DNA from 3 places in the Aurantimonas sp. A3-2-R12 genome. Region 2 is predicted to be linked to each of the others. Evidence: predicted binding sites of a transcription regulator. Region 2 holds the regulator's gene; each other region holds the start of a gene.
The links. Region 2 encodes PhoB, which activates phosphate uptake and scavenging genes when phosphate is short. Its sites were predicted from a motif close to TGTCATNNANCTGTCAT; they were not measured.
Positions count from the first base shown of each region.

Region 1: ugpB (sn-glycerol-3-phosphate ABC transporter substrate-binding protein UgpB) is a predicted target of PhoB. The motif match lies at 2,158-2,174, and genes of this name have one in related genera.
Region 3: VSX60_RS14485 (PHP domain-containing protein) is a predicted target of PhoB. The motif match lies at 4,432-4,448, and genes of this name have one in related genera.

Region 1 is NZ_JAYXIH010000032.1:12,032-22,786, forward strand. Features, by position in the region: gene VSX60_RS15820 (hypothetical protein) at 1-347, shown strand, start outside; gene betC (choline-sulfatase) at 563-2,077, shown strand; gene ugpB (sn-glycerol-3-phosphate ABC transporter substrate-binding protein UgpB) at 2,273-3,577, shown strand; gene ugpA (sn-glycerol-3-phosphate ABC transporter permease UgpA) at 3,674-4,555, shown strand; gene ugpE (sn-glycerol-3-phosphate ABC transporter permease UgpE) at 4,571-5,419, shown strand; gene VSX60_RS15845 (sn-glycerol-3-phosphate import ATP-binding protein UgpC) at 5,422-6,495, shown strand; gene VSX60_RS15850 (hypothetical protein) at 6,532-7,176, shown strand; gene VSX60_RS15855 (N-acetylmuramidase domain-containing protein) at 7,451-8,215, shown strand; gene otsB (trehalose-phosphatase) at 8,263-8,988, shown strand; gene VSX60_RS15865 (alpha,alpha-trehalose-phosphate synthase (UDP-forming)) at 9,069-10,460, shown strand; gene VSX60_RS15870 (DsrE family protein) at 10,523-10,755, opposite strand, start outside.
Region 2 is NZ_JAYXIH010000031.1:5,075-15,829, reverse strand. Features, by position in the region: gene VSX60_RS15560 (glycoside hydrolase family 15 protein) at 1-279, opposite strand, end outside; gene VSX60_RS15555 (hypothetical protein) at 488-1,594, shown strand; gene VSX60_RS15550 (ATP-binding protein) at 1,987-3,027, shown strand; gene VSX60_RS15545 (substrate-binding domain-containing protein) at 3,189-4,226, shown strand; gene pstC (phosphate ABC transporter permease subunit PstC) at 4,307-5,689, shown strand; gene pstA (phosphate ABC transporter permease PstA) at 5,682-6,962, shown strand; gene pstB (phosphate ABC transporter ATP-binding protein PstB) at 6,995-7,795, shown strand; gene phoU (phosphate signaling complex protein PhoU) at 7,821-8,558, shown strand; gene phoB (phosphate regulon transcriptional regulator PhoB) at 8,565-9,305, shown strand; gene VSX60_RS15515 (GcrA family cell cycle regulator) at 9,418-9,969, opposite strand; gene VSX60_RS15510 (DUF5996 family protein) at 10,192-10,755, opposite strand, start outside.
Region 3 is NZ_JAYXIH010000027.1:11,668-22,422, reverse strand. Features, by position in the region: gene VSX60_RS14500 (ABC transporter ATP-binding protein) at 1-1,044, opposite strand, end outside; gene VSX60_RS14495 (lysophospholipid acyltransferase family protein) at 1,120-2,019, opposite strand; gene VSX60_RS14490 (extracellular solute-binding protein) at 2,074-3,207, opposite strand; gene VSX60_RS14485 (PHP domain-containing protein) at 3,471-4,418, opposite strand; gene VSX60_RS14480 (hypothetical protein) at 4,717-5,055, shown strand; gene VSX60_RS14475 (DUF6880 family protein) at 5,239-6,687, shown strand; gene VSX60_RS14470 (hypothetical protein) at 6,755-7,144, shown strand; gene VSX60_RS14465 (molybdopterin-dependent oxidoreductase) at 8,119-8,589, shown strand; gene VSX60_RS14460 (putative bifunctional diguanylate cyclase/phosphodiesterase) at 8,614-10,557, shown strand.

The DNA.
Region 1 (10,755 bases), on a different contig from region 2:
GGAATGGAAACGGCAATGGCGGGCGAAGCGCCAGTGGCGGGAACGCTCACGGCAAAAGCGGCGAGAATCGCAACTCCGCTGCCTCGCTCGGCCGGTTGAATGCCTCCCACGCATCCGCGACCGCGATGGAAAATGCCTCCTCGCGCTCGGTGGTTGGCCAACTCGGCGCATACAAGGACGCCGTGGCCGACGACGACATGGAAAAGGCCGCGGAGTTCCTGGCCACGGCGGCGAATCATACGGTGACCGAGGAGACCGTCCGCGCCGTCAATACCAAGCTCGGCATCGAACTCGACGACCCCAAGGAGGTGGCGAAGCTCGCCGAGATGGCGAGGCAGATGCAGTAAGCTTCGGCTATTGCCCGGTCCCAAGGTGGTGACAAGATCGCTTCTTGGGGCGGGGCGTCAACCTTCACCCACCTTGGCACGACCGAGCGGTCCTCTCGAAGGGCCGCTCGACGCTGTTCGCGGAGGCCGTTTGCCGTGGTAGGAGCGGGGCGGTTAAGGCCGCAACGGCAATCCGTTCGGCGGTCTCACGTGAATCACCGCGAAGGACCCGCTCCATGGCCCGCCCCAACATCCTGATCGTCATGGTCGATCAGTTGAACGGAACGCTGTTTCCGGACGGGCCGGCGGAGTTTTTGCACACGCCGAACCTTGGCGCGCTCGCGTCACGGTCGCTGCGGTTTCAGAACGCCTATACGCCGAGCCCGCTCTGCGCGCCGGCCCGCGCCGCCTTCATGGCCGGACAATTGCCGAGCCGCACCGGCGTCTACGACAATGCGGCGGAATTTATGTCCTCGATCCCGACCTTCGCCCATCATCTGCGGCGCGCGGGCTATCGCACCGCCCTCTCCGGCAAGATGCATTTCGTCGGCCCCGACCAGTTGCACGGCTTCGAGGAGCGGCTGACCACCGACGTCTATCCGGCCGATTTCGGCTGGACGCCGGACTATCGCCGGCCGGGCGAGCGGATCGACTGGTGGTATCACAACATGGGCTCGGTCACCGGCGCCGGCGCCGCCGAGATCAGCAACCAGCTCGAATATGACGACGAGGTCGCCTATCACGCCGGCGCCAAGCTCTACGATCTGGCGCGGGGACAGGACGAGCGGCCGTTCTGCCTGACCGTATCCTTCACCCATCCGCACGACCCCTATGTGGCGCGGCGCCGCTTCTGGGACCTTTACGAGGATTGCGCCCATCTCGATCCCGCGACCGGGCCGATCCCCCTCGCCGAACACGATCCGCACTCGCAAAGGCTTCTGAAGGCGTCCGATTTCGAGAAATTCGCGATCACGCCCGAGGATGTCCGCCGCTCGCGCCGGGCCTATTTTGCCAACATCTCCTATCTCGACGAAAAGATCGGCAAGATCCTCGGCGTGCTGAAAGACTGCCGGATGGCGGAGAACACCGTTGTCCTGTTCGTCTCCGACCATGGCGACATGCTTGGCGAGCGCGGCCTGTGGTTCAAGATGAGTTTCCGCGAGGGCTCGTCGCGCGTACCGCTGATGCTGAGCCTGCCGGGCGGCGAGAGCGGGCTGGTGGCCGTGCCGGTCTCGACCCTCGACGTGCTGCCGACGCTGGGCGATCTCGCCGGCATCGCACCCTTCGCCGATGGGCAGAGCCTGTTGGCGACGGCGCGCGCCGGAAGCCGTTCCGGACCGGTGCCGATGGAATACGCGGCCGAAGGCTCCGAGGCGCCGATGATCTCGCTGAGAGACGAGCGCTTCAAGCTCAATCTCTGTGACATCGATCCGCCGGAATTTTTCGACCTGGAGGCCGATCCAGGCGAGGCGCGCAATCTGGCGGCGGAGCCCGGATGCGGCGGGCCTGCGGCCAAGGAAGCCTTCGACCAACTGCGACGGTTGGCGGAAACGCGCTGGAACCTCGCGGCCTTCGACGCGGCGGTGCGCGAGAGCCAGCAACGGCGACTGATCACCTACGAGGCGCTGCGCAACGGCGCCTATTACCCCTGGGACTACCAGCCGCTGCAAAAGGCCTCGGAACGCTACATGCGCAACCACATGGATCTCAACGTGCTGGAGGAGAACCAGCGGTTTCCCAGAGGGGAATAGGCGAGGCGGAGCAACGGTCCTGCTGGCTCCGGGCGACGGCGGTCTGGCGCAAAAATATGCAGGCGGTCTGTTTTTTGCGCTGTCATCGAAGCTTCGTCATTGCGTCACGAACCGTTTTTGAAGCACTGTTACGGGGCGTCTTCGACAAGCTCGGCAACAGGGCCCGAGAGTCGCATCAACGGGTGAGGACATCAGATGAACCGCAAACTTCTCAGCGCAGCCGTCGCGCTTGGGGCGATGATCGCCGGCGCGAGCCAGGCTTTCGCCGTGACCGAGCTGCAGTGGTGGCACGCGATGACCGGCGCCAACAACGAGGTCGTCGAGACACTGGCCAAGGAATTCAACGAAAGCCAGCAAGACTTCAAGATCGCGCCGGTGTTCAAGGGGACCTATCCCGAGACGCTGAACGCAGGCATTGCCGCCTTCCGCGCCAAGCAGATGCCGGCGATTATCCAGGTCTTCGACGTTGGCACCGGCGTGATGATGGGCGCCGAAGGCGCGGTGAAGCCGATCGCCGAGGTGCTCGAGGCGGGCGGCTTTACCTTCGACAAGTCGCAATATCTGCCGGGCATCGTCGCCTATTATTCCAGGCCCGACGGCACCATGCTGTCGTTCCCGTACAATTCCTCTTCGCCGATCCTCTATTACAACAAGGACATCTTCGAGAAGGCCGGGCTCGACACCGAAGAGCCGCCGAAGACCTGGCAGGCGGTGTTCGAGGCGGCACGCAAGATCAAGGAATCCGGCGCGGCCGAGTGCGGCTATACCTCGACCTGGCTGACCTGGATCCATCTGGAGAACTTCGCCGCCTGGAACGACGTGTCCTATGGCACCGAGAAGAACGGATTGGCCGGCACCAATGTCGAGCTGAAGCTCAACGAGCCGATCTATGTCGAGCATTTCCAGGCTCTCGCCGATCTCGCCAAGGACGGCGTGTTCCGCTATGGCGGCCGCACCTCGGAGGCCAAGCAGCTGTTCCTGTCCGGCGAATGCGCCATCCTGACCGAATCCTCCGGCGGGCTTGGCGATATCGTCAAATCCGGGATCAACTACGGCATCGGCCAACTGCCCTATGACGAGAACGCCGAAGGGGCGCCGCAAAACACCATCCCGGGCGGCGCCAGCCTGTGGGTGTTCGGCGGCAAGTCGGACGAGGAATACAAGGGCATCGCCCAGTTCTTCAATTTCCTGTCGCAGACCGACATCCAGGGCCGCCTGCATCAGGCCTCCGGCTATCTGCCGGTGACCAAGGCCGCCTATGAGGCGACCAAGAGCTCCGGCTTCTATGACGAGAATCCCGGCCGCGAGACGCCGATCACGCAGATGATGGGCAAGGAGCCGACGGCCAATTCCAGGGGCGTTCGCCTGCCGAACCTGCCGCAAATCCGAGACATCGCCAACGAGCAGTTCGAGGCGATGCTGGCCGGCGACCAGGATGCCCAGACGACGATGGACAAGATCGTCGAGCAGGGCAACGAGGCGATCGCCGAAGCGCAGTAGGACGCCGAACCCGCAACGCGCGCCGGGCGGTTCGACCGCCCGGCCTTTTCCATGGGCTTCGCTTCACGTGTGGCCTGATTCGGACCCAGGATCGCCGTGTCGAAAGCCGTGTTCCCCAATAAGTGGCTGCCCTATCTGCTGGTCGCGCCGCAGGTGGCGATCACGATGGTCTTCTTCTACTGGCCGGCAAGTCAGGCATTGTACCAGTCGGTTCTGCACGAGGACCCATTCGGGCTGAAGTCGGAATTCGTCGGCCTCGCCAATTTCCAGTCAGTCCTGTCGGACCCGGCCTATCTCAACGCCATCAAGGTGACGGCGATCTTCAGCATCTCGACCGCGGCGCTGTCGATGTCGCTGGCGCTGCTTTTGGCGACCGCCGCCGAGAAGGTAGTGCGCGGACGCGGGCTCTACCGCACGATGCTGATCTGGCCCTACGCAGTGGCGCCGGCCGTTGCGGGCCTGTTGTGGATGTTCATGTTCAATCCGGTGATGGGCACCTTCGCCTATATGCTGCGACGCAACGGTTTCGATTGGAACCCGCTGCTGGACGGCGATCAGGCGATGCTGCTCGTCGTCGTCGCGGCGGCCTGGAAGCAGATCAGCTACAATTTCCTGTTTTTCGTTGCCGCCCTGCAGTCGATCCCGAAATCGCTGATCGAAGCGGCGGCGATCGACGGTGCCGGATCCACCAAGCGCTTCTGGACGATCATCTTTCCGCTGATCGCGCCGACGACGTTCTTCCTGCTGGTGGTCAACACCGTCTACGCCTTCTTCGATACGTTCGGCATCATCGATTCGGTGACCTCCGGCGGCCCGGCCCGGGCGACGGAGACGCTCGTCTACAAGGTCTATGTCGACGGCTTCGTCAATCTCGATCTCGGTAGTTCGGCCGCCCAGTCGGTGATCTTGATGGCGATCGTCATCGCGCTCACGGCCTTCCAGTTCCGCTATGTGGAGAAGCGGGTGCACTATGCGTGAGGCGGAGATACCGCGATGATCGAGCGCCATTCCATCGGCCGCCCGATCGCGCATGTGATGCTGGTCCTCGGCATCGTGATCGTCGCCTTTCCGATCTACTACACGTTCATGGCGTCGACGCAGACGCTGCAGGCGATCCTGCGTCCGCCGCTGCCCCTCATACCGGGCGGCGAATTCGTCGAGAACTATGGCGAGGCGCTGTTCGGCGGCATCGGGCGGATCGGCGGCGTCAACGTCTGGACGCTGTTGTTCAACACGACGGTGATGGCGCTCGGCATCGCCATCGGCAAGATCGTCATCTCGATCCTGTCGGCCTTCGCTATCGTGTTCTTCCGCTTCCGGCTGCGCATGACCTTCTTCTGGCTGATCTTCATCACCTTGATGCTGCCGGTCGAGGTCCGCATCCTGCCGACCTACAAAGTGATGGTCGATCTCGGTATGATCGATACCTATGCCGGGCTGATCCTGCCGCTGATCGCCTCGGCGACGGCGACGCTTCTGTTCCGCCAGTTCTTCATGACGATCCCGTCCGAGCTGGTCGAGGCGGCGCGGGTCGACGCAGCCGGGCCGATGCGGTTCTTCTGGGACATCCTCATTCCGCTGTCGAAGACCAACATCGCGGCGCTGTTCGTCATCCTCTTCATCTATGGCTGGACGCAATATCTGTGGCCGCTGCTGGTCACCAACGACAACCAGATGAACACCATCGTCATCGCGCTGAGGAAGATGGTGTCCTTCGCCGACGCCGATACGCCCTGGCACCTGGTCATGGTGACGTCGATCCTGGCGATCGTGCCGCCGGTGCTGGTGGTCGTCCTGATGCAGCGATGGTTCGTGCGCGGCCTCGTCGAAGCGGAGAAATAAGCGTGGCAGGCATCGAACTTTCCGACGTCCGCAAGGTCTATCCCGGCGGGGTGGAAGCGGTGAAGGGCGTCTCGCTCGACATTCCGGACGGCGAGTTCGTCGTGCTGGTCGGCCCGTCCGGCTGTGGGAAGTCGACGCTCTTGCGCATGGTGGCGGGCCTGGAGACGATCTCTTCCGGGACGATCTCGATCGGCGATCGCATCGTCAACGATCTGGAGCCGGCCGAGCGCGACATCGCCATGGTGTTCCAGAACTACGCGCTCTATCCGCATATGAGCGTGCGACAGAACCTCGAATACGGCCTGAAAAACCGCAAGATGGCGAAGGCCGAGATCGCCCGCCGGGTCGATCAGGCGGCCGGGATTCTCGAAATCGCGCCGCTTTTGGCGCGCAAGCCCGGTCAGCTCTCGGGCGGGCAGCGGCAGCGGGTCGCCATGGGCCGCGCCATCGTGCGCGAGCCGGAAGCCTTCCTGTTCGACGAACCCTTGTCCAATCTCGATGCCAAGCTGCGGGTGCAGATGCGGGCCGAAATCCGCCGGCTGCAGCGCAAGCTCGCGACCACCAGCCTCTACGTCACTCATGACCAGCTCGAGGCGATGACACTGGCCGACCGGCTGGTCGTCCTCAATGGCGGCCGGATCGAGCAGGCGGGTACGCCGATGGACGTCTATGAGCGGCCGGCGACGCTCTTCGTCGCCACCTTCATCGGCTCGCCGGCGATGAATCTCATCCCCGTGGGCGCCGCCGGCGGCAGCATTGCCGGGCTCACCGGCCTCGACGGCCTGGCGGTTGGTCCGTCCGTCGGCCAGACGCTCGGCATCCGCCCTGAGCATATGCGCCTCGTCGAGGAGGCCGAGGCCGCGCCGGGCGAATTGCTCGCCGATCTGACCGTCACTGGCGTCGAGGTGGTCGGGGCCGAGAGCTACGTCTATGGCGCGCTGCCCGACAAGGGTTCGGAGATCGCCGTTCGGGTGCCCGGCTACTCGCATCTGGAGCCGGGAACGAAGGTTCGCGCGGCTGCACCGCTCGATGCCCTGCATCGTTTCGACAGCGAGAGCGGCCGCCGGCTGGATTAAGTTCGAAACGCGGGAAAAATTTCTGGATTGGTCCCTATGAAGAAAGTCGCCGTTGAAAAGGCCCGTGGACGCGTCAATCGCGCTGCTTCCGCGATGAATGGCCTTGAAAAAAGCGCGGACTTCGCCTCGTTTTCCATTGCCTGGACCGACTTTTTGTTAGCAGCCAATAGCGTCTTTTCAATTCTGGAGAAGGGCGCAAAAGACAATGCCACCAGCCGGCAGTGGTACGGAGGAAAGAAAAAACAGTGCCGGCAAGACCCTCTTATTCGATACCTCGTTCAGGCGCGCAACGCCGACGAACACGGCATTGAACCGGTGGCTGTACATGCCCCCGGTTCCTTTGCAATCGGCGCGCCCGGCGAATCCGTCCTCCTAAGTAACATTACGGTCAACGCCGCCGGTCACACAACGGCTCTTGTACATTCTGTCGGTGGGAAATTACCGACTGTAGAAGTTCAGCCCCCACATCCGAAACTCGTTGCTGTCTATGACGATAGATTTGGCGGCGAGTGGTTTCAGCCGCCCACCAAGCATTTGGGTATGAAACTGCCATCCGCTACACCGCTACCCATCGCGCGGCTAATGGTGCGATTTCTCACAAATCTTGTGGACGAGGCGGCGTCATATATCCGCTATCCACCTCACATAGTTCTGAATATATCCAGAACCACGATTTCATGAGGAGCGCCAAATGACTTCTCTCGCAACGCGAATGCACCCGCCTCGATCATATCGCGCGTAACCTCAATCTTATTGCCGACCTGTCGTGAATCATCCTGCAAAATCGATCCTGCTTTCTCGCGTATAGCTCGGGAAATTTTCTCCCCGTGCTCCGCGCTGCTGCGACACTGATCCGGTCGAAGCGAGCGCGGGAGCGGACGATGGCGGTGAATGGAGACGTGTTGGCGGCGGCGCGCCGCATCGAAGCCGAGACCGGACCGGCATCGAGGCGACGGTGCTGATCGCCGTCGCCTTGGTCGAAACCCGCGCCGTCGCCTTTGCGCGGGCGGGCGAGCGGCGCGAACCGCTGATCCGCTTCGAGGGCCATTATTTCGACCGGCTGCTAAATCCGGCGGACCGACAGCGGGCGCGCGCGGCCGGACTGGCCGATCCCCGCGCCGGCCGAGTCCGCAACCCGGCCTCGCAGGCGGCGCGCTGGCGGCTGTTCGACAAGGCGGCGGCGATCGACGCGGCCGCCGCGGCCCAGTCCGTCTCCTGGGGATTGTGTCAGGTGATGGGCGCGCATTGGAAGCGGCTCGGCTACCGGAGCGCGGAAGCTCTCGCGGACATAGCCCGCGCGTCGATCGACGGCCAGTTCGAGATCGCGGCGCGTTTTCTCAAGCTCGGCGGACTCGCGCGGCGGCTTGCTGGTGGCGATACGACTGGTTTCGCGCGCCGCTACAACGGCCCCGGCTACCGCCGCAACCGCTATGACGAGAAGATCGGGGCGGCGTGGCTGGAGGCGCAACGGCTGCTCTCCCCGTCGTCCGATACGCCGGGCGAACTGCGCCGCGGCGCGCGCGGCGAGGCGGTGCGGCGGTTGCAGGCGGCGCTCGTGAGGCATGGCCACCGACTGGCGATCGATGGAATCTTCGGTCCCGCCACCGAGGCCGCGCTGCGAGCGTTTCAGCGCGCTCAGGGCCTCGCGATCAATGGAGTCAGCGATGTGGCGACGCTCCTTCAGCTGCTTCCAGAGCGTGGTCTTGGAGATTGCCGTTGAGGGAATGTTTGGCTTCGCCATCGGGTGGCTCTATGTAACAAGGCACCATGCCCTTGCCCCCTTCGATCGATCCGCAGCGCCACGCCGTTTTCCTCGATTTTGACGGTACTCTCGTCGAGTTGGTCGATGATCCGCAGGCGGTCGCCATCGCGCCGGCGGCGCTCGACCGGTTGGAAGTGCTGCAGGCCGAACTCGCGGGAGCGCTGGCCGTGGTCAGCGGCCGCCGGATCGCCGATCTCGACCGGTTTCTGGCGCCGATGCGGTTTGCGGCAGCGGGGGTGCATGGACTCGAACGCCGCGTCCGTCCCGGCGACGAGGTCGAACGTCTGGCGGGTCCCGAAACCCTCGAGGATGTGCGCGAGAGGCTCGCACAGCCGCTGCGGGACAATCCCCGGCTGACGCTCGAGGACAAGGGCACGGCGCTGGTCCTGCACTATCGTACAGCGCCAGACCTGCAGGACGTTGCCGAGCAGGCGATGGCCGAGGCGACGGCAGGCCGTCATGACCTTGCCGTGATGAACGGCGACAACATCGTCGAGGTGCATCCGGCCGGCATGGACAAGGGCCAGGCGCTCGCCGCGATGATGAAGGATGCGCCGTTCGCGGGCCGCGTTCCCATCTATGTCGGGGACGACACCACGGATGAATTCGCGCTCGAACATGTGCGCGATGCCGGCGGCGTCTCGATCAAGGTCGGCGACAAGCATAGCGTCGCGGAATTCCGGCTGACGGATGTCACGGCGGTCCATCGCTGGCTGGCGGCATCGGCCTGACCACAGGTCTGGTCCGGCAGCGGGATCGCAAACGAAGAAATGTCGGTGCAATGCCGGCCGGGGACAGGAGAAGGGAGACGATGGCTGAGGGGCAGCGGCGACTGGTTGCGGTATCGAACCGGGTTGGACCATTGAATGACGAGGGCAAGGCCGGGGGGCTCGCCGTCGGTCTGTCAGACGCGTTGCGGCGGCGCGGCGGGCTGTGGTTCGGCTGGAGCGGCGAAACCTCGGACGAGGGCACCTTCAAGGACGCGCAGACCCAAGTTCAGGGCGACGTGTCGATGACCACCATCGACATGACCGAGGAGGAACTCGAAGGCTTTTATTACGGCTACGCCAACCGGTCCTTGTGGCCGCTGCTGCACTATCGCCTCGATCTTGCGCAGTTCGACCGACAGTCCGAACGCGCCTATCGCTCGGTGAACCAGCGCTTCGCGGCCCGTCTGGCGCCACTCGTCACGGACGACGATCTCGTTTGGGTCCACGACTATCATTTCTTCTTTCTTGGCTCGGAGCTGCGCCAGTGCGGGTTCAAGGGCAAGATCGGCTTCTTCCTGCACATTCCGTTCTGTCCGCCGGAAATCTTCACGGCGCTGCCGGCCAGCCACGATGTCGTCCGGGCGATGCTCGCCTACGATGTCGTCGGCTTCCAGACCGACACCGACCGCCGCAACTTCCTCGCCTTCTGCGTGCGCGAACTGGGCGGTGAAAAGCTGGAGGGGCACAGGATCAAGGTCGGCGACCGCGTGGTGAGGGCGGATACTTTTCCGATCGGCATCGACGCACCGGGCTTCGAGCGCTTCGCCGTCTCGCCGGAGGCCAGCGAGCACGAGGAGATGGTCCGCGAGATGGTCGGCGATCGGTTGCAGATCGTCGGCGTCGACCGGATGGATTATTCCAAGGGGCTGGTCGAGCGCTTTCGCGGATTCGAGCGGCTGCTGGAGGACTACCCGGAGAATCGCGGCAAGGTGCAGTTCCTGCAAGTGGCGCCGCTGTCGCGGTCGGAACTCGATGCCTATGTTGAATTGCGCAGTGAGCTTGAAGAGCTCGCCGGTCATATCAACGGCCGCTTCGCGACGCTGGATTGGACGCCGATCCAGATCATGACCCGTGGCTTCAACCGGCGGGCGCTGGCCGGCATCTATCGCGCCGCTCGCGTCTGCCTGGTCACGCCCTTGCGCGATGGCATGAACCTCGTCGCCAAGGAATTCGTCGCCGCGCAGGACCCGGACGATCCCGGCGTGCTGGTCCTGTCGCGCTTTGCCGGCGCGCGGGCCGAACTGCCCGATGCCCTGATCGTCAATCCCTATTCGACCGACGATATCGCGCGGGCCTTGCAGCAAGCCCTGACGATGCCGTTCGACGAACGCGATCGCCGCTGGAAGGCAATGCGCGAGGCGGTGTTCGCCGGAACCTCGTCGCATTGGTGCGACGCTTTCCTCGGCGCCCTTGAGAGCGCTGGGGAAAGCTGAGGCTTCTTGGCGTTGAATAGTGTCGGCGGAGACTTTCATCTGTCCGCCGATGTTGGAACGTCCTATGGACGGATGTAGGAATAGTCGTCTTCCTGAAGTTCCATGAGGCGAACCACGCCCGAGGGAACCTCGGTGGCCTCGTCGAGCAACGGAATCTCCTTGCCTTCCTTCTTGGCCATTCCGGCGCGGGTGTTGCCGCAGGCGGCGAAGGACAGATTGGCGATTTCCATCGACATCATCTTAATGCGGTCGGCGACGGGGGATGTGTCGGAGCGCAGCATGTTCAGCCCCGGAC
Region 2 (10,755 bases):
GCCGTCATTGTCCAGAAACCGCGTGATCAAAATGTTGGTGTCCGGCAGATACATCTGCCGATGCTTGCGCTCGTCGGTGCCTCCGCCCGCCGTGAGCCGGAAGAAACCACCGTTCTTCGGGTCCAGGAGGCCGGCGAACAGCGTCGGCGCGTCGATGTTCGGATGGCAGAAAAAGTCGATGGTTCCGTCCATGGCGACCAGCGCCAGCGTCCGCATGTCTCCAATCACCCCGTGATCGGCGATGCGGTTGGGAAGCTCGGGCGCGTGCTTTGATGACATCTCTGACTCGTTCGTTTGGGGCTTGTTCGTGGCGGGACATTCTCCACCGCAAAGTGACGTCAATTTCGCGAGCCGCCACCCAAGGAGCGGCTGTGCACGGCAGATGCGGGATTGAATGCCGCCACGCCCCCCGGTACAAGCCGTGCTGGCCTCTTTTGCTATATATCGAAGGAGGCGCAGCTTTTCTTACCGACAAGGGTGGAAAATCGTGATCAGCGCGATCGAACGGGGCGTCAGACGCGCTCTGGAAAAGGGCAACGCGGCCGATCCGGATTTCCGCGTCAAGGTTTATGAGGCGGCCGAGCGCGCGATGATTCGCGTGGTGACCGACAAGAATCAGGACGAGGCGGAGGCGAATCGCCAGCGCGACGAGTTGATGGCGGCGATCGAGGCGATCGAAGCCGACTATCCTCCGGCGGCCTTTCGAGACTGGCAAGGCGGGGAGGCAATCCCGGCCGATGTCGCGGTTGCCACATCCGGTGGTGGCCGATCTCCCTTTGTCGCCGAGTCGCCCCCCGGCGGGCTCGACGCACCGGTGCGGCAGGCGACTGCGGCCGGCGCCGCGCGGCTGGCGGGGGAACGCGGGATCGACACCGTGCCGATTTTAAGCGACCCGGAGCAAGATCGGATCGCGCAGGCCGACGACGCCTGGTCGCCGGGTGGTCGTCGCGCCCCGCCGGCGCGATGGGCGCACCGGCGTCTCGCCATTTCGGTGATCGCCCTCGTGATTTTACTGCTCGTTGCCGTGGCCACTTGGTTCGCACTGTCCCGCACGTCATCAGACCCGACGGCTGTCGGGTCGGAGCAGGAAACCACCGGACGGCGTGTCCGTGTCGGATCTTCTGACGGAGTCGCGGCCGGGGCCTCTCAAGAAAACTGGATTGAGGTTTTTGCCGGCGGTCAATTCGACCGCGTGTCGGCCGAAACCGGTGGCCGGGTAAAAGCGATCGACGGCGCCGGCGGACGCGCCGCCGTCCAGATCGAGGGGCCGGCTGATACGGAGGAGGCCGAAATCGCGCTGCTGATTGGACCCGGTATCGTTGCGCGACTGGCCGGCCAGAAGGCGCGCGGCGAACTGACCGTCGGCTCGCCGGACGATACGCCTCGCGAGTTCACCATCCGGTGCCTGTTCGCCGGCAAAACTGTTTGTGGCCGGCAGCGCTTTTCGACGACAATCGGGGAGGAAACCTTCGTGTTCGACATGGATGTGCCGGCAGGTGTCGACGGACCGGCGCAGCTTGCGATCGGTCCGGGCGTCGGCGGAAACGCGCGCGACCTCAATGTTTACGGGTTTCGCCTTCGGCCGGTCGAATGAGGGATCGGCGCAGCCGCCCCGGCGCGGCGACGCAATCCGCCACCTCGTCATGAAAATCTGACGGGACCGTCGTAGGCTCGCTCCATGCTGTTTCCCTTGCGATTCGCAAATTTCCCGGCAAAGGCAGACCGATGGCTTTGACCGGACGACCGGAAGATGAACTGAGCACCGACGCCACTGGCGTAAGCAGAACCAGCCATACCAAACGCACGAGCCTTGCTGCAGCCGTGGCGCTTGGTGCTCTCGCCTGGTGGGTTCCCGAGGCCGCGGTCGGCGCGCTGCTCGTGTTCGTTCTGCTCATGCTTGTCATGCATTGGCCTCGTGGACGTGGAGCGGCCCGCGGGCGAGCCCCCGCCGCGGATGGAGGGCAGTCGATTTGGCCGGCGCGGGGCATGAAGGCAGTGGTCGAGGCGCTTCAGGAGCCAGGCTTTATCGTCGACCGTGCGATGCTGCTGCGCTACCGGAACCCGGCCTCGCTGATCGCCTTCGGCAACATGGCGCTCGGGGACCCGATTTCGCTTCGCTTCCGCTCGCCGGAATTGCTGGGCACTATCGAGGGCGCCATCGCAAGCCTTCAGCCGGCCTATGCCATGCTTGAGGAGCGGCGGCCCGAGCGAACCTGGCAAGCCGAGATCGTGGCGATTCCGCCGCATCAGGGCGAGCGGCCGCATTTCTTCCTGATTCTGTTCCGCGACCGGACGGCGGAATTGCGGATCGAGCGCATGCGGACGGATTTCGTCGCCAATGCGAGCCATGAGCTGCGCACACCGCTGGCGTCGCTGACCGGCTTCATCGAGACGCTGCAGGGACCCGCCCGCAACGACGCCGCCGCGCGCGAGCGCTTTCTGCAGATCATGCGCGAGCAGGCCACGCGGATGTCGCGGCTGATCGACGATCTGTTGTCACTTTCCCGGATTGAGATGAAGCGGCATGTGCCCATCGCGGCGACCGCCGACCTGGCGGCGGTCTTGAACAAGGTCCGATCGCACTTAACCCCGCTCGCCGCGGAACTTGGTATGACGATCGATTTTTCCGTTCCCGAGGGCGCCTTCGTCGTTGCCGGCGACGAGGACGAACTGATCCAGGTGTTCTCGAACCTCGTCGAGAACGCCTGCAAATACGGTGAGAGTGGCAAGCGCGTTGAAATGGAGTTGTCCCTAACCAGCGAACGGGGAGAACCGGTGATCGACGCTTCGGTTCGCGATTTCGGTCCCGGCATTCCCGCCGAGCACGTACCGCGGCTCACCGAGCGTTTCTACCGGGTGGATGTGGGCAACTCGCGCGCCAAGCACGGCACCGGTCTGGGCCTGTCGATTGTCCGCAATATCCTCCTGCGCCATCGCAGTCGGCTTGTGATCGTCTCGCGTATCGGTGAGGGGTCGGTCTTCACGGCGCGCTTTCCCGATCCGCGGCGAACGTCAGTGCAATCTTAAAATACAATAATAATCAATGCGTTATGGTGTCATAAAACTGAGTTCAAGGTGTCATATAGAGTTCGTGCGACGTCGATAGAGGTGACGGCGAACCGTAGCCGCCAAGCAGGGTGGCAATTCAACGCTCGGTTCTCAACGAAACTCCTCAAGGAGATCTTCCCGTGAACAACAGACTCATCGCCGGCCTTGCGCTCGGCACCGCAATCGCTTTGACCGGCCAGGCTGGCGCGCAGAGCCGTGATCAGATCCAAATCGTGGGCTCTTCGACTGTTTTTCCCTACACCCAGGCTGTCGCGGAACAGTTCGCGAACCAGTCGGAGTTTTCCTCACCGGTTGTCGAATCCACCGGTACCGGCGGCGGCATGAAAATCTTCTGCGAAGGTGTTGGCGCCCAGACCCCGGACATCACTGGCGCGTCGCGTGCCATGAAGCCGTCCGAGTGGGAGTTGTGCCAGAAGAACGGCGTGACCGACATCACCGAGGTGTTGCTCGGCTATGACGCGCTTTCGCTCGCGTCGTCGCAGAACGGCCCGGATCTGTCCGTCACCAAAGAGCAGCTCTACAAGGCGCTTGCCGCCGAAGTGCCCGTCGACGGCGAGATCAAGGCCAATCCGTACAAGAGCTGGAACGAGATCGATGCTTCGCTGCCCGCCGAGCCGATCCTGGTTTACGGCCCGCCGCCGACGTCCGGCACCCGCGACGCCTGGGTCGAACTCGTCATGGAAGAAGGCTGCGGCGAGCTTGCCGAAGTCGAAGCTCTCGAAGACGACCGCAAGGCCGAAGTCTGCCAGCGCATGCGCACCGACGGCGCGTTTGTCGAAGCCGGCGAGAACGACAACCTCATCGTCCAGCGTCTGGAGTCCGATTCGAGCGCCTTCGGCATCTTCGGCTATTCCTTCCTGTACGAAAATCAGGACAAGCTGAAGGGGGCGGAGATCGGTGGCGTCACGCCGTCGGAGACGACCGTTGAATCGGGCGAGTATCCGGTATCCCGTCCGCTGTTCGTCTACATCAAGAATGCACACCGTCAGGCGATTCCCGGCCTCAACGAGTTCGTCGCGGAATATGTCAGCGAAAACGCGATGGGACAGGATGGCTATCTGCTGGACCGCGGCCTCGTCCCGCTGAAGGACGAAAAGCTGAAAGAGATCCAGGACAAGACTGTGAACGGCGGCTCGATGGAAGCTCCTCAGGGCTGACATCCGGCGTTTCCTAGCCTACGCCTTCAAGCAATCCCGTCGGCCTATCCGGGTCGGCGGGACCCCAACGGAGCCTGGCCGTGCCGCTGAGCATCATCTTCGCCATTCCGGTGCTGTTGAGCATCGCCGGCTTCATTCTTGCCAGCCGCAAGGCACGCCGTTCGGGCGCGGCGAGCGAAGCGCGGCTCCACTCGCTTCCGAAATATCACGGATATCTGGCGGTGCTGCTGGTGTTGGTGCCAAGTCTCGCGCTGATCGTCGCCTGGCTGTTGCTCGAGCCGGCCATCCTGAACGCCTATATTCGCACGCTGCTGCCGTCGTCAGTGACGGACGGACTGAGCCCATCACGGCTCAGCCTCATCGTCGGCGAGGTCCGGCAGGCCGCTGTGGGTATTACCTTCGGCGAGCCCAGTGCGGCGGTTTTGGCCGCCGCGGAGCGCTTCAAAAGCGCTGCCACCCTGTCGCGGTGGATTTTGGCGGGGCTCCTCCTGCTTATCGGTGCCGGCGCCATTGCCTGGGTGCTGGCGCGGGTCCGGGTGCGGTTCCAGGCGCGCAACAACGCCGAGCGGATCCTGAAATGGCTGCTGATTGGTTGCGCCACCGTGTCGATTCTGGCGACGGCGGGAATTTTCTTCTCACTGGTATTCGAGGGATTCCGGTTCTTCGCGGTGGTCTCGCCGATCGAATTCTTCTTCGGAACGAAATGGGATCCGCAGATCGCCATTCGTGCCGATCAGGTCGGCAGCACTGGTGCATTCGGCGCCGTGCCGATCTTCGTCGGAACCTTCGTCATCGCGACGACCGCGATGATCGTCGCGCTGCCCGTCGGGCTGTTCGCGGCGATCTACATGTCCGAATTCGCGCCGAGGGCGGTTCGCGGCCTGGTCAAGCCACTCATCGAGGTCCTGGCTGGGATCCCGACCATCGTCTACGGCTTCTTCGCGGTCCTGGTTGTGTCTCCGGCGATCCGAGGAGCCGGCGAGGTAGTCGGCGTCTCCGTCTCGCCGACGGCGGCGATCGTGCCCGGCCTGGTGATGGGCGTGATGCTGATACCGTTCATCTCCTCGCTCTCCGACGATGCGCTGAATTCGGTGCCGCAGTCGCTGCGGGATGGTTCGTTCGGCCTCGGCGCGAACAAGGCCGAAACCGTCATGCGCGTCGTGCTACCGGCGGCCCTTCCGGGCATCGTCGGCGGTGTTCTCCTGGCCTCGAGCCGGGCGATCGGCGAGACGATGATCGTGGTGATGGCTGCGGGGCTCACCGCCAATCTGACCGCCAACCCCTTGGAAGGCGTCACGACGGTCACAGTCCAGATCGTCTCGCTGCTCACTGGCGACACGGAATTCGACAGCCCCAAGACACTCGCCGCGTTCGGTCTCGGTCTGACGCTGTTTATCGCGACGCTCGGCCTGAATCTCATCGCGCTGCAGGTCGTCAAGCACTTCCGGGAACAATATGACTGAGATCGTGTCTTCCGGCGGCGAGACCTCCCGCACGCAGCAATTGGTTCGGTCGAGCCTGAAACGGCGCAAGGCCGCGCAGACGCGTCTCAAGCTGTACGGGATCGTGGCGATCCTGTTCGCCCTCACAATGCTCGCGATCCTGGTCGGGTCGGTCGTCAGCTCGTCCATGGGCGCCTGGACGCAGACCCAAGTCCGCATCGAAATACCGCCCTTTTCCAGCGTCGAGGAGGCGGCGGCAAAAAGCCCCCGCTCGGCTGCCAACGATGCCATTTTGTCGTTCTTTCCCGCGACCGAGGGTCGCAAGGAGCGCCGCGAGATCACCTCGATCCTCAGCGACGGCGCGCAATACGACGTCAGGGATGCGATCGCTGCAGCTGGCGCTGCCGTTACCGAGGGGCTCGATGTGTGGGTTCCGGTATCCGACCCCTATGAGCAGCTCTATGAGGGCGTGATCGATCCCACCGTCGACGCCAGTCGGCGTCCGCTCAGCGACCGGCAGATCGAGGTTTATCAGGCGCTCGATGAGGCCGGGCGCATCCGCTCGACATTCGACTGGGGTCTGTTCACCAACGCGGACAGCCGCTTTCCGGAGCTGGCCGGCCTCAAGGGCGCAATCATCGGCTCGTTCTTCCTGCTGCTCGTCTGCCTGGTCGTGGCCGTGCCGCTCGGCGTCGGAGCCGCAGTCTATCTGGAGGAACATGCCAAGAAAAACCGGCTGACGGATTTCATCGAGATCAACATCAACAATCTTGCCGCGGTGCCGTCCATCGTCTTCGGCCTCCTGGGCCTTGCGCTGTTCCTGGGCTTTTTCGGATTGCCCCGTTCCGCGCCGCTCGTCGGCGGGCTCGTGCTGGCGCTGATGACGCTTCCGACCATCATCATCACGACGCGCAGCGCGCTCAAGGGCGTGCCGCCGTCGATCCGTGAAGCGGCGAGGGGCGTTGGCGCCTCCGAGATGCAGGTCATCGGCCACCACGTTCTTCCCGTGGCGTTGCCCGGCATCCTGACTGGAACGATCATCGGTCTGGCCCAGGCACTCGGCGAAACCGCACCCTTGCTGCTGATCGGCATGAACGCGTTCATCACGTCGGCGCCATCCAGCATAGTGGACGCGTCCACCGCGCTCCCGACCCAGATCTTCATCTGGTTCGACAGTCCCGAGCGCGGATTCGTCGCGCGCACCAGTGCCGCGATCGTCGTGCTCTTGATGTTCCTAACCGTGATGAATCTTACCGCGGTTCTTCTGCGCCGCCGTTTCGAGAGGCGCTGGTGATCTTGCGACAGGAATCCGCCATGGTGGACGATATGCAAACGACGTCAGCGAAGGGAGCTGCGGTGCGACCCAACCATCCGATCAAGATGCGGGGCGAAAAGGTCTCGGTCTATTACGGCCAGAAACAGGCCCTGTTCGACGTCGATCTCGACATCGAGGAGCGTCAGGTCACCGCCCTGATCGGCCCGTCCGGCTGTGGGAAATCGACCTTCCTGCGCTGTCTCAACCGGATGAACGATCCGATCGACATCGCCAGGGTCGAAGGCCATATCACGCTCGACGGCCGGGATATCTACGATCCCGACATCGACGTGGTGGAGCTACGCGCCAGGGTCGGCATGGTCTTCCAGAAGCCCAATCCATTTCCCAAGTCGATCTTCGACAACGTCTCCTACGGACCGCGTATCCACGGCCTGGCGACGTCGAAGACGGAGATGGAAGAGATCGTGGTGACCAGCCTTCGCAAGGCTGGCCTGTTCGAGGAGGTCAAGGACCGTCTCGATGAACCGGGGACCGGCTTGTCTGGCGGTCAGCAGCAGCGTCTGTGCATCGCTCGCGCCATCGCCGTCTCGCCCGAGGTGATCCTGATGGACGAGCCGTGTTCGGCCCTCGATCCGATCGCGACCGCCAAGATCGAGGAACTGATCGACGAATTGAAGCAGAACTACACGATCGTGATCGTTACCCACTCGATGCAGCAGGCGGCGCGGGTGTCGCAGCGCACGGCGATGTTCCATCTGGGCCGCGTCGTCGAGGTCGGGGCGACGGAGAAAATGTTCTCCAACCCCGACGACAAGCGCACCCAAGACTACATCACCGGGCGCTTCGGCTGAACGAAAACTATGAGGAAAGCGGCAGATGACCGAGCATACCGTCACGTCCTACGAGGACGAACTCAAATTCATCGTGCGCCGGATTTCGGAGATGGGCGGCCAGGCCGAGCGGATGGTCGAGCAGTCGGTCGCGGCCTTGATGCGCAGCGACTGGGATCTGGCGCAGTCGGTCGTCGCCGATGACGTGTTGCTCGACGCGGCCCAGCGCGACCTCGACGAGCGGGCGATCCGCACCATCGCCAAGCGCCAGCCGATGGCCGTCGACCTGCGCGAGATTGTTGGCGCCATCCGCATTTCCAACGATCTGGAGCGGATCGGCGATCTGGCCAAGAATATCGCCAAGCGTGTGATCGCCGTGCACGACCATTCCCAGCCGGTGCAACTCGTGCGCGGCATCGAGCATTTGTCGGAACTGGCGCTGGTGCAGCTGAAGGAAGTGCTCGACGCCTATGGCGAGCACGATCACCTTCGGGCGATGGCGGTTCGCGACAATGACGAGCAGATCGACGCGATGTACACCTCGATCTTTCGTGAGCTGCTGACCTACATGATGGAAGATCCGCGCAACATCACCGCCTGCACGCATCTGCTGTTCAGCGCGAAAAACATCGAGCGCATCGGCGACCACGCGACCAACATCGCCGAGACGATCTATTATATCCAGACCGGCGAACAGATGGAGGCGGAGCGGCCGAAAGGCGACAGCACTCCGTCCTTGGTGCAGCAGGGGTCCAACCTGCCGCCCGCCGGCCCCGAAGGGTAAACGGACATGGCCACACGCATCGCCGTGGTGGAGGACGAGGACGCGCTCGGCGTCCTGCTTCGCTACAATCTCGAAGCCGAAGGTTACCAGGTCGACGTCATTACCCGGGGCGACGAGGCGGACCTGCGCCTCAAGGAAGAATTACCCGACCTCCTGATCCTGGATTGGATGCTGCCGGGTTTGTCCGGCGTCGAACTTTGCCGCAGACTTCGTCAGCGCGGCGAGAGCGAGAAACTTCCGATCATCATGCTGACCGCCCGCGGCGAGGAAAGCGAACGCGTGCGCGGCCTGTCGGTCGGCGCCGACGATTACGTGGTCAAGCCGTTCTCGACGCCGGAACTGATCGCACGGGTTCGGGCAATGCTGCGGCGGGCAAAGCCCGAGAAAATCTCCAAGCTTTTGACCGCCGGTGATATCGACCTCGATCGGGAGAACCACCGGGTTCGCCGGGCCGGCCGCGAGATCAAGCTCGGCCCGACCGAGTTCAAGCTGATGGAGTTCTTCATGCAGTCCCCAGGGCGGGTGTTCTCCCGCGAGCAACTGCTCGATGGCGTCTGGGGCAGGGACATCTATGTGGATGAGCGCACCGTCGACGTCCATGTCGGACGCCTGCGCAAGGCAATCAAACGCGGCCGCGAGCGAGACCCGATCCGGACTGTTCGCGGTGCCGGCTACGCCCTCGACGAGCAATTCTCCGCCACCGCCAAACCGTCGGCGACAAGCGCGATGGAGAGCGCGGGGTCGTAGAGGAACGAGCATCCGCGGCCGTTCAAGACGAAGAGACCTCCGAATACCAAGAGACCGCCGAATGGCGGTCTCGATTTCCCGGAAAGTGAAAGCTCGGAAGGACGCGCGCTTGTCAGCGCGCCCGTCGCCGTTCGGATGCCGGCTGGAAGGCCAATGACGCGTGGTATTCGCAATAGGGCGAAGACTCGTTCGAGCCGTTGCCGCAAAAGTGGAAACCCGGCTTCAGCGGATCGCCCACTGGCCATTTGCAGGTGCTCTCGGTCAGTTGCACGAGGCTGAGCTTACGCGCGATCGGGACCACTTCGCCAGATTGACGTTGGGGTTCGGCGATCACTTCCGTCTCCTCCTCGGGATCCATCTTCAAAGCCGTCGCACCGTGGGTGCGGGGCATCGAGCGCGCCGAAACCGATTGCGCCGGCATAAAACGTGCCGGCTGCACCATTTCGATGGTCTCGACTTCCTTCAAGTGGGGCGACGCTTGCCGTTCCGCAACCGGAGCCGCGACATTGGGAGACTTCGCGCGCGATTCCAGCTTCAGCCGATGGACCTTTCCGATCACCGCATTGCGGCTGACACCGCCCAGCTTCTCGGCAATCTGGCTGGCACTGAGGCCCTCCGTCCAAAGCTGCTTCAGCAACTCCACGCGTTCGTCGGTCCAGCCCATGACAAGCTCCTTACAGCAAAAATATGCGGCGGGCGGAATCCTTCACCCCGCACAAACGGTGTGCGAGGTGACGCACTACATTTATTGAGGAACTAGGTCCGCCGCACGAAATCTAGTATCTTGAATTCAATTTAGCCCATCGCTGGACTCTGTGACAAGAGTCCAGCGTGTCACAGGCGAATCGATTTGTCGTTTTCCCCAGACTTGTGGGTTAATGGGGCGTTAACGCAGACCGTGAATTTTGCGCGGAACGCGAGGCACGCCGAATTCGCACTCCATCGCGGCCCGGTTCCAGCCACCCCTATCGGCCGCTGCCGCGTAGGTCGATTGCAGGAACCGCAGCAGCGTCGCTTCCGGATCGGCGCTTGTCCGGACCGATTCATACGGCAGCAGAAACTCTCCGAGCTTCGCGTCGAAGCGCGCGGCGACCGGCTCCACCGCACGGTCCGCGAAGCCATTCGGCACGGGGTAGGCGTAGGAATAGAACATCGCCTCGTCGATGCCGCCGCCCCCCGGCCAGAACCCTGCCGAAGAGACCTCGTGGCTGTAGGCCTCGCGCGTCACCACATCCGGCAAGTTTGGAAAACCGCCGGGATGCAAAGGGGCGGGGCGACCGGAAAAACGTGTCACGGCAAGATCGAGCGCGCCCCAGAAGAGATGCACCGGGCTGACCTTGCCGACAAAGCCTGTGCGAAAACGTCCGAACACACGATCGATATGGATAAGGGCTTGGTGGAAGCGGCGCACCGCGTCGCGGTCGTAAGGCCGCTCCTCGGTGTCGGAGGC
Region 3 (10,755 bases), on a different contig from region 2:
GGCGGATCCGTTCGTGTCGACCACGCGCCCGTCATTGGCCAGATGCAGCACGATCGAACGCTCGCCGCGTCCGCGCGCCACGATGTTGAGATAGGGTCCTTCCAACTCGCGTCGCTCGATCCGCGCCTCGATCAGGTTGCCGGGGGCGGGGCCGCCATTGACGAGACCGGTCCGCTCCGGGCGCACTAACAGCATGGCCGCATCCCCAGTCTTGAGCCCCGATACGTTGCGTCCGAGGAAGCGCCCTTCGATGCCTTCGACATAGGCCATATTGTCCCGCACCTCGGCCACGCGACCGCGAAAGACGTTCTGCTCGCCGACAAAAGACGCGACGAAGGGCGTGGCCGGCCGGTCGTAGATGTCGCTGGCGGCGCCGACCTGTTCGATCCGCCCGGCGTTCATCACCGCCAGACGGTCGGACATGGATAGCGCCTCCCCCTGATCGTGGGTGATATAGATGAATGTGACGCCGGTGCGCTTCTGGATGGCACGCAATTCGGCCCGCATGTGCTGGCGCAGCTTCAGGTCGAGCGCCGACAAGGGCTCGTCCAGACAGAGCACCGAGGGCTCGACGGCCAGCGCACGAGCCACGGCGACGCGCTGGCGTTGACCGCCGGAAAGTTGCGCCGGACGCTTGTCGGCCTGGCCTTCAAGCGCGACCAGCGCAAGGAGTTCTTCGGCGCGGGTCCGCTGCTCACGCTTTCCGATGCCCCGCGCGGCCAGCCCGAAGGCGATATTTTCCCATACGGACATCAGAGGGAAGAGGGCGAGATTCTGGAAGATCATCGCCGTGGGGCGTCGGTTGGCCGCGAGGTGGTCGACCGGCCGTCCGCCGATCTCGACGGCGCCGGACGTCGCCGCCTGGAAGCCCGAGACAATGCGCAGCAAAGTCGTCTTCCCGCAACCCGACGGCCCGAGGATCGAGAAGAACTCGCCCGCCTCGATGGTCAGATCCGTGGATTGGACGGCGGTGAAACCGTCGAACACCATCGCCACGTCTTTAAGGCGGACGCTTTGTCCGCGGGCGGACTTGAGATCGCTCACTGAACTCTCACGAGCATGGTTCCATTCGTAGCGGTGCCGGACGGCGAAGCCTGACACAGGGATATGACGTTCTGATCACGGGCTACTGATTCCTATCCGGCGCGGTGCAAGCGCAGCAGCGAGCCGGCCCGCGTTGCCATCAGGACCGTGATCGGCGGGGCGCCCGCGCGACGCATCGGTCAGGGCGAAGGTGCGAGCTCGCAGGAGCGCCATCAGCGCACCGGCGTGGGGCTCCGCACGCAGCTCCGCTACGGAGATCGGCGCACCCACATGCATCGCGATCCGCCTGCCACGATGGCGCAGGGTCTCGCGGTAGAGCAGCGCCGTACGGACCGTCGCGGAGATGTGGCTGGCGATCTGGAACAGTCTGCTGTTCTGGCCCGGGAAGAAGTCCGGTACGACGGTTGCGCCCGAACGCGCGATCAACCGCGCGGTCAGCGGTCCCCAGGGCAGATCCTCGGCCCGGGTGGCGAGCGGCGTCGGCGTTGTCATCACCGCGCCGGCGGGAAAGACGATGACGGCGCCGCCGGCTTTCAGGTGCGCCAGCGCGGCGCCGCGGCTGGCCACGTTCGTCCGCTCGGCCTCACGGGTGCCGGTGAAATCGATGGGGAAGAGGTGCTCGCGCGTTTCCGGGATGCGAACGAGCGCATTGTGCGCCAGGATCCTGGCGTCTGAGCGCACGCAGCCGGCCGCCCAGGCGAGCGCGATGCCGTCGAGCGCACCATAGGGATGATTGGCCACGAAGACGACCGGCCCCTCGCGCGGAATGGCGCTCAACCCCAGTCCGCCGATCTCGACGCTGACCTTCAGGTGCCGAAGCGCGTCGTCCCAAAAATTGCGGCCGGATGGGCCACGGCGGTAGAACGCGTAAATACGCGCCAGCCGGTGTTGACCGCTGACATATTCCACACCGTGCGCCAGGGCCCGCTTGAAAGGCCCTCGCACGCTGCTGGCATAGGAGAATTCGGATGTCATGGCGCGTTGCAAGCCTCGCGGGCGGGAAGGGCCCACGAGGCTTCCGATCCTGGCTCAGACCGCATTGGTAATGCGGTCGACATATTCCTGCCGCACGGGCGCGAAGTAGGGTGTGTCGGCCTGCCACCACCAAAGGTTGGCCAGATTGTCCGCGTTGTAGACCTCGGCGAACTGGCGGGCATAAACCTCGCCGGCGTTGGCCGCCGCCCCCTCGACGCAGGAGTTGTAGCCGGTGTTCATGCTCATCAGACCGGCCATCTCGGGCTCGAGCATGGCGTTGAGGAAGGCGTAGGCCTGGTCTAGGTTCTCGGCGCCCGACGGGATCGCCATGGAATCCATCCAGGTGATGCCGCCTTCCTTGGGCATGCGGTATTTCAGGTTGGCATTGTCGCGGTTGAGGAGAAGGCCGGTCGAATCCCAAGTCTGGCCGACGACGCAGCCGGCCTGCTGGAACGCGTTGAGCGCTTCGGTTGCATTGTTCCAGAAGGCGCCGAAATTCTGCTTGTTGGCGATGACGTATTCCGCGACCGCGTCGAGCACCCGCCGCATGTCCTCTTCGGACTTGTACATGTCGAGCATCCGGTTCGACTGAACCTCGCCGATGGCGTCGAGATAGAGCCCGGTGCCGACCATCACCGACTTCTGGCGGAAAGCGGCACGGTCCTTCGCACGCTCGTCCCAAAGTTGACCGTAGGAGACATCGGCGTCAGTGACGTCGGTGAAGACGGAAGCGTCGAACGTGACCGCCTCGGTGCCCCAGTTGAAGGGGATCGCCACGCGCTCGCCACGCTGCACGGCGCCGAGCTGGATCGAATCGCGATACATGGAGGGGATGAGGTTTCCGGTCTCGATGCGGCTCTCGTCGAGCGGCTGCAGGATGAACTGGTCGCCGTCCTGGTAGTTGGCGACGTTGGTCACGCTCGGGAAGATGACGTCGAAGCCCTTGCCGCCGGCGGCCTTCAGCTTCTGTTCGGCTTCGTCGTTGGAGCCGTAGGTCGACACGTTCATCGTGATACCGGTGTCGGCCTGGAACTTCTCGATCATGTTGGGCTGGATGTAATCGCCCCAGACGAAGACGTTCACGCTGCCGGACGACTGGCCGAAGGCGGGAGAGCGCATGACGGCGGGCGCGGCGAGCACCGCCGAAGCGGCGAGGGTGCTCTTGAGCACGGAGCGACGGGTGATCATCGAACGGCAATCCTTACCATGGTTGAAGCTGGCGCCGTGATAGTCCCCACCCATGAAGGACCCGCGACGGAACGATGACAGTTGGACGACAGCCGGCGGCGCCTTGGTCCGCGATGATCGCCAGCTTGAACGGATAGGCGTGCCGTGGGCGCCGTTCCACCGCTGATAGTCTGGGATCAGACGGCGGGGGCCCGAGATGCCGGAGGCCAGCAACAGATGGATTGTTGCCTCCTCTAGGATGACTGCCACAGAGTCCCGTCGCGCTATGATATCCAGATCGGGTTCGACCAGGCCCGTTTGCCCGCGCGGTCCGTCACCGTCACACGAATCCAGGGCGACGCTCGGAAGCGATCGAGCGGCACCACCCCGCGCGTCATCGTATTGCCGTGCAAAGCCAAGGACGCTGACCCATGCCCCTGAACAATGATGGCTGCCGCCGCCGAACAGGCGACCTCGACCCCGTCGGCGCCAACAGTGATGTCGCGGATTTCGGGCCCCTGGCTGGAATAGAAGCTCCCGTCCTTCAACGCGGTCAACAGCGCCTCGGGCGTGTTTGCCGCGGCCTTGACCATGACCCAGCCGCCGAAATGGTCGGGTTCCGAGAAATGCGCGTCATCGGTCGCGATGAGGTTCAGCTTGCGCCCCTCGGACAGTAACAAGTCCAGCATGTGAAATCCGTCCGGCCGGTCGCACCCCACGGCGCAGCCGTGGTTATAGACCTCGACCGCATGGGCGGCCGCGATGCTGCGGGCGTCTTCCATCGTCAGACCTGACCATTGGGGATGTGCGATGGCCACAAAAGCCCCCGCGGTGCGGGCACGCGCAGCCAGATCCGTAGCACTTTCCATCCCCTCGACCGGATGGAAATGCGGCGCGTCGGGTGGGGTGAAATCCGCGGGCAACCCCACGGCCACCAGATGCCACAACTCGCCGTTCAGCATCGCACCCGAATGAATCTCAGCCCCGAGGATGGTGGTGAATTCTTGGTCGCGGAACCCGGTCGTGTCGGTGATCGGATAGCCATAAGTCCCGACGAAATGATCGGTCAGTGCCAGGAAATCATACCCCTCAGCCTTGTAACGGCGGCAGACCTCTATCGGGTCGAGCACCCCATCGGATTTGTTCGAATGGGTATGCAGGTTGCCGCGGTAAAATTTGCCGGGGGCCGAAAAGAAGCTGCTCATTGGGGGTCTCCAGAGTGTGAGGACCATTTCGCAGAGCAAGATGACAGTCAGGTGATGGTTGTTGGCTTATGGCGTCCTACATCTTCTACGGTTGCGCTCGTCGAGGATCACGGCGATAGGCCGATGATCTGGTTCCATGGCGCAAGTAGCGCCTGCTCCCCTATGCGACGAGCGACGGCTTGGTTCAGCAACTGTCTGTCGACCTTGGTGTATCCGATGATCGAGCAGGCAGGATGCTGCATGGTGACGGCGTGCTGGCGCCCCGACGGCCGCGAGTTATTTCGACCGCGTCTGGAAGGAAATGTAGGCGGATGTTGCCCGCGAGATGATCGACAATCAGTGGGCGAACAACCACGGCGGCGACAAGAAGACGATCTTCGCCGCAGCGATGGCGACGGCCTTCTCGGAAGATGCCTGCGAAAGCGCGGGAACTGACCCCGCCCACCGGCTTCCCGCCGGCAATGACTTTGTTATTGAAAGACGCCGGCTCGGCTTCCGCCGAGACGTCAAGGTGCCATCGACACTGCCAGTAGTGAGGCGGACGCGGCATCGCCGTTGGTTGCCCATGGCCGAAACGGCCGGTAACGCGGAGGGCGTAGCGACTGAAAACAAAGGGATGGTCCTGCGGCCATGTGTAAATGAATACAGCGGCTTGAGACGCTGACTTCCGGAACATGATCAAGGGGACGTCTGGGGCACTTCCTTCTTTTGCCATTCATATCGGACATGCGATCGCCGTGCGTTGCGGGCTCGTCGCTGGATGGGAGATCCGCGCGATCTGCATCCGGCCTTGCGATCGACGCAGGGTTACGTCATTCCGCAAGCCAAGCCAGAAGACGAGACCGACATGGCATCGAAGACCACGCTGAACGCAAAGAACCTTGAAGCCCTCGGTGCCGAGCGGCTCGCGAGCCTGTTGATCGAGATCAGCACCGGCAGCGCGAGCGCCAAGCGGCGGCTTCGCCTGGAACTGGCCGGGGCGCAAGGAGCAGGCGAGGTCGCGCGACAAGTGCGCAATCGCTTGATGACAATCGCGCGCTCGCGGTCCCTCGTCGGTTGGCAACAGCGAAAGGCCCTGGTCGGCGACCTGGAAATACAGCGACGCGCCATCGTCGACGAGGTCGGCAAATCCGATCCCGCCGAGGCCCTTGACCTGATGTGGCGGTTTCTGGCGTTGGCGACCCCGGTATTCGGCCGGTGCGACGACAGCAGCGGGACGGTGATCGGGATATTCCACGGGGCGTGCGACGATCTCGGCAACCTCGCCAAAGCCGCTGGCGCCGATTCCACACGGTTGGCCGACCAGGCTTTCGAGGCGCTCCTCGAAAACGACTACGGGCAATATGACGAATTGATCGCGGTGCTGGCGCCAAGTCTTGGACAGACAGGTCTCGATCATCTGAAGGCGCGCCTCGTTGCGTTCTCCCAGACGCCGCCCGATCGGCCGGGGAATGATTTGGAACGGCAGGTGATCGGATGGGGGAGTGGTGGCCCGGTCTATGCCGACGAGATCGAAGCGCGCCGGCATGACAGCACCGTTCGCCTTGCCCTGGAAGCGATCGCGGACGCGCAGGGCGACGTCGACGCGTTTATCGCCCAGCAGAGCGAGGCGGCGCGGACTGTCCCGGCAGTCGCCGCCGAGATCGCGCAACGTCTTCTTGAGGCCGGGCGAGCGAACGAGGCATGGACGGCGATCAATCGGGTCGACGATCGGCGATCGGACCGGCTGGGCTGGATTCCGTATGAATGGGAAGAAACCCGCCTTGCCGTGATGGAGGCGCTTGGCCGGGCCGACGAGGCGCAAGCGTTTCGATGGGCATGCTTCGAGCGCAGGCTCAGCGTCAGGCATCTGCGTGCTTATCTCAAGCAACTGCCCGACTTCGATGACGTCGAGGCCGAGGACCGGGCTCTGGCGCATGCGCTCGCCCATCCCGACGGCCACGAGGCCCTGGTGTTCTTTCTCAACTGGCCGGCGCTCGACACGGCCGCGGCGCTGGTGTTGCAGCCCGGGCGCGAGTGGAACGGGGACCACTACGAGCTTTTGACCCCGGCGGCGGATGCGCTGGCCGGAAAATATCCGCTGGCGGCAACAAGGCTGCTGCGAGCGATGATCAACTTTGCTCTCGAACGGGCAAGGGTGAAGCGATATCGGCATGCGGCGCGGCATCTAACCGAATGCGCGGGCCTTGCGGCGGGGATCGAGTCATTCGGCGAACTCGAAACTCACGAGGCCTATGTCGCGCGACTGAAGTCAGAGCATGGCCGCAAGACGTCGTTCTGGACAAAGATGCCCTGACTGCCGCTTCGCAGCTGACTGCGGTCCGTGGATCCTCTGTCTTCCCGGACGCGCAGGATCGGCAGGAATGGGGATTGTCAACATCGGCGCGATGGTCCGGCCCGCCACCGGCAAACCTGCCAGCGTCCGACGACACGCGGGTGGTCTCGCAGTCGCCGAACAACAGGCTTGCGGGGCTATCGAGATCGTCGAAATCTGCCTTGGCTCATCGCGGTCGGTATCCATCGGGCCGTTGCAGGCCGATCAGCCGATCCTCAATAGGAATCGGCAGATCTCTCTTCTGCCACGCCGCAAAATCATCCCCGCCGGACAAGGCGCCGACAATCAGCATCTTGGTCGAGGCGCGCTGGCTGTGCGGTATTCTGACCCGCAACTCGCCGCGGATCCGCCGCGAAACCACGGCCATCCCGACCCTTTCTCTTGCTCCCTAATGTTGGGCGAGATCGCGGATCCTTGATTTTCGACCCTATTCGAGAGCCGGCGCTTTTCCGGTTGGGGAAAGCGAACCGCCCGCGTTTCGTCCGCGCGATCGTCGAACATTTCGATACCGCCGGACCGCGGCGATAATGTAAGAGCGAACAGAAGGAGCCATCCGTTATCATTGCCCCGGCTGCGCCCGGTTAGGATCTCGGCCGCGCATGGATCTTCCTCAAAGCATTCGCGTCATCCAAATACGGCTTTGCCGCTCTAAAGGCTTTACGTCCGATTTCGACAACCCTTTCTGATGGCTGATTTCGGGCGTCGCTTGCCGCTTTACGCCATATCTCGTTTACCGTCTGCTTGATGTCCTCGAAAATCCGGTGTGCCTCGTCGTCCGTCCACTCATAGCTATCGAATACGCGCATCGATCGTCCACCTCACGCTCAAGCCGGCAGCTGAAGGTGCTATAGCGGGCCACTCGCGCTTGAGTTCCGCAAAATTGCTTTGGCTGGCTAGCGACTGCGCCATTGGATAGGCCGGGCAGTGAAAGGCCTTCCGCGATCAAACACCAACGGGTGGCCACACGTAGAGGGGCTTCTCGCTGTGCTATCCGCACTGACGAGTGCCATGACGACATGGACCTCGTCGGGCACGCTGGCAAATCCGGCGAGATATCGGTGCCCCAAAAGCCGGCCAGCCCCAGCAAATGCGCGCCGCCCGCCCGTTGGTCGCTCACCGCGCGAGGCCCTGAGCTCTCCTACGGACATTTGCTCGCTGATCTTCGCGCCATCGCTCTTTGCCGGGAACCGGGGTAAGGCCCTGTCAATGAAAAAATCGCAACCAGTCACATCACGCGTCGCCGGGAATAAGTCTCTGAAATTACAGGCAATTTCTTAAGCCGATATTAGGCGCGCTGGGCGACTGTGAGTTCGATGCAATTTACGGAGATGAACCATGGTTCCGCTTGTAAAGAACGCCTCGCTCTTGTCCGCCACCCTGCTCGGCGTTTTGATGGCGTTCACCTCTCATACCACCCACGCCGGCGAGCTCGCTGATCCAACGGGCAAGGCGATCCTGTGGATATCGGGCAAGATCGATACGACTAATAAAGGAGATACCGCCGTCTTTGATCGTGCGATGCTGGAAACGCTCGGCACCGTCTCCTTCAAAACCATGACGCCTTGGTACACCCAGCCGGTCACCTTCGAGGGCGTCCCGCTGGCAAAGCTGATGGAACTGGTCGGTGCCGAGGGTACAAATGTCAAAGCGGTTGCGTTGAACGACTACAGCACCGACATCCCGCTGGAGGACTTCGAAAAGTATGGCGCCATTCTCGCCTTGAAGCGGGACGGCGAATATATGTCGGTGCGGGACAAGGGACCGCTGTTCATCGTTTATCCCTACGATAGTGACAAGGAACTCCAGAGCCAGACCTATTATGGCCGATCGGCCTGGCAACTCGCCAAGCTCATTGTCGAATAAATCATCATATTCGAAGGTCGGAATATGAGGCTGCGTCTCATCCAAGCGCTGCTGGCGGTGACGGTCGGCTGCTTCGTCCTGGCGACCGCCTACATCTCGTACCTGATTGCCGAACGACAGCGGGCGCTCCAAGAGGTTTCTCGCTATAACGTCGTCTGGTCGGTCAATCAGGCGCTCGTCGAGTTTACGCGTCTGCAACAGCGCGTTGCGGAGTCCGCGATCCTTGGCAGCGGCATCGACGCGGACGAGGTCAGACTCCGCGCCGACATCCTCCTCGGCCGCCTGGATATTCTCAATAATGGCGAGGCTGAAGGGTTCATTCGACGCGACCCTGAGAACGTCCGTGTTCTGGGCCGGCTCGAAGAAACGCTGAGTGCGGCGGAGCCGATTCTGGGTCGGTTGGGCGAGCCCGGCACGGTCCTCGCGCTCAATCGGCTGTTGACACCCCTCCATGCGGAACTGGCCTCGCTTGCTTCCGATGCCCGGCAGACCGGCGACAGGCGCATTGCAGAGGATCAGGGCGAGCTTCGGCGCCTCCACCGCTTGTTCACCGGCCTTGCTGCCGGTCTGATCCTCTGTGGCATCGCCCTGATCCTCTTGCTCTTATGGAGCAACCGCCTGCTGGCACGCTCCGACACCAAGCTCCGGCAGGACCAACTGAAGATCGTCCACATGGCGCGTCATGATCCGCTGACCGGTCTCGCCAACCGCCTTCGGTTCAATGACGAGCTGGAAGCCTGTTTGAACCACGCCAATTGTGGTGCGTCGTCGTTGACGATCATGTTCCTCGATCTCGACTGTTTCAAGGACATCAACGATACGCACGGTCACCTCTTCGGCGACGAGGTGCTGAAGGCGGTGGCCGATCGGCTGCGAAGGAACATTGGCGATGACAATCTCGTCGCTCGGCTCGGTGGCGACGAGTTCGCGATCCTTTTGCCGCCCTCGCGCGAGACCCGCGACTGCGCCGGTCTCGCCTCGCGCCTGATCGCCGCCATCAGTGCGCCCTTCGCTATTGACGGCGTCGAGTTCACCATCGCGGTAAGCATCGGCATCGCCGAATTAAGAGACCGTTCCGCCGAGCCGGGACAACTTCTCAAACAGGCCGATCTCGCTCTTTACCAAGCCAAGGGCGATGGCCGGGGAATCTTTCGCTTCTTCGAGCCGAAGATGGAAGAAGACCTGCACACCCGCAAGTCGCTTGAAGCGGAACTGCGTAATGCGCTCGGCAATGGCGAGTTGGAGGTTTTCTACCAGCCGGTCATTGAGGTCGCCCGCGACGCTATCTGTGGCTTCGAGGCCCTGATGCGCTGGCGTCATCCGGAACGCGGCATGATTCCACCTGCCGAGTTCATTCCCCTTGCGGAGGATGTCGGATTGATCGTTCAGCTCGGCGAATGGGTGTTGCGGCAGGCCTGCGCCGAAGCGGCCTCCTGGCCTTCCGAGATCAGGATCGCCGTTAATCTGTCGCCGGTGCAGTTCCGCGATCGGGCCCTGGTGCAAACAGTGGTCAGCGCCCTTGCCGCCTCGGGCTTGGCCCCCAGCCGGCTTGAACTGGAAATCACCGAGACCGTGCTGCTCGATCGTAGTGACCGGAATGTCGCCATCCTGCACCAGCTCCGTGGACTTGGCGTCCGGATCGCGATGGATGATTTCGGCACCGGCTATTCCTCGCTGAGTTATCTGCACAGTTTCCCCTTCGACAAGATCAAGATCGATCAGTCGTTCGTGCGCGGCTTATCGACCTCCGCTGACAGCTTGGCCATCGTCCGTTTGGTGGCCGGACTCGGCTCCAGCCTCGGCATGACCACGACCGCCGAGGGCGTCGAGACGGAAGACGAGTATTTGGCACTCAAGGCCGTAGGATGCATTGAGGTTCAAGGCTACTATTTCGGCCGACCGAAGCCCGCCTCGCAAATCGAGTTGGATCGTCCGAGATCGCAGGCTGGCAGCCGATCTGCCGCTTGATTTCGCAGCTTCGAAGCCGAACTGATCGATCAGATCGAAGACGTGACAAACGCATCAACTGATGCCCACGGGAGCGAAAGCTGACTCTTCCGGGATTCCCAAAATCGCGGAAAGTCTGAATCCATCATGGCAAACGGTGGTTCCTCATGGAAGCACAGGTTCCCCTTCGCACGGATTATGACGGCCCAACGCTGAGAA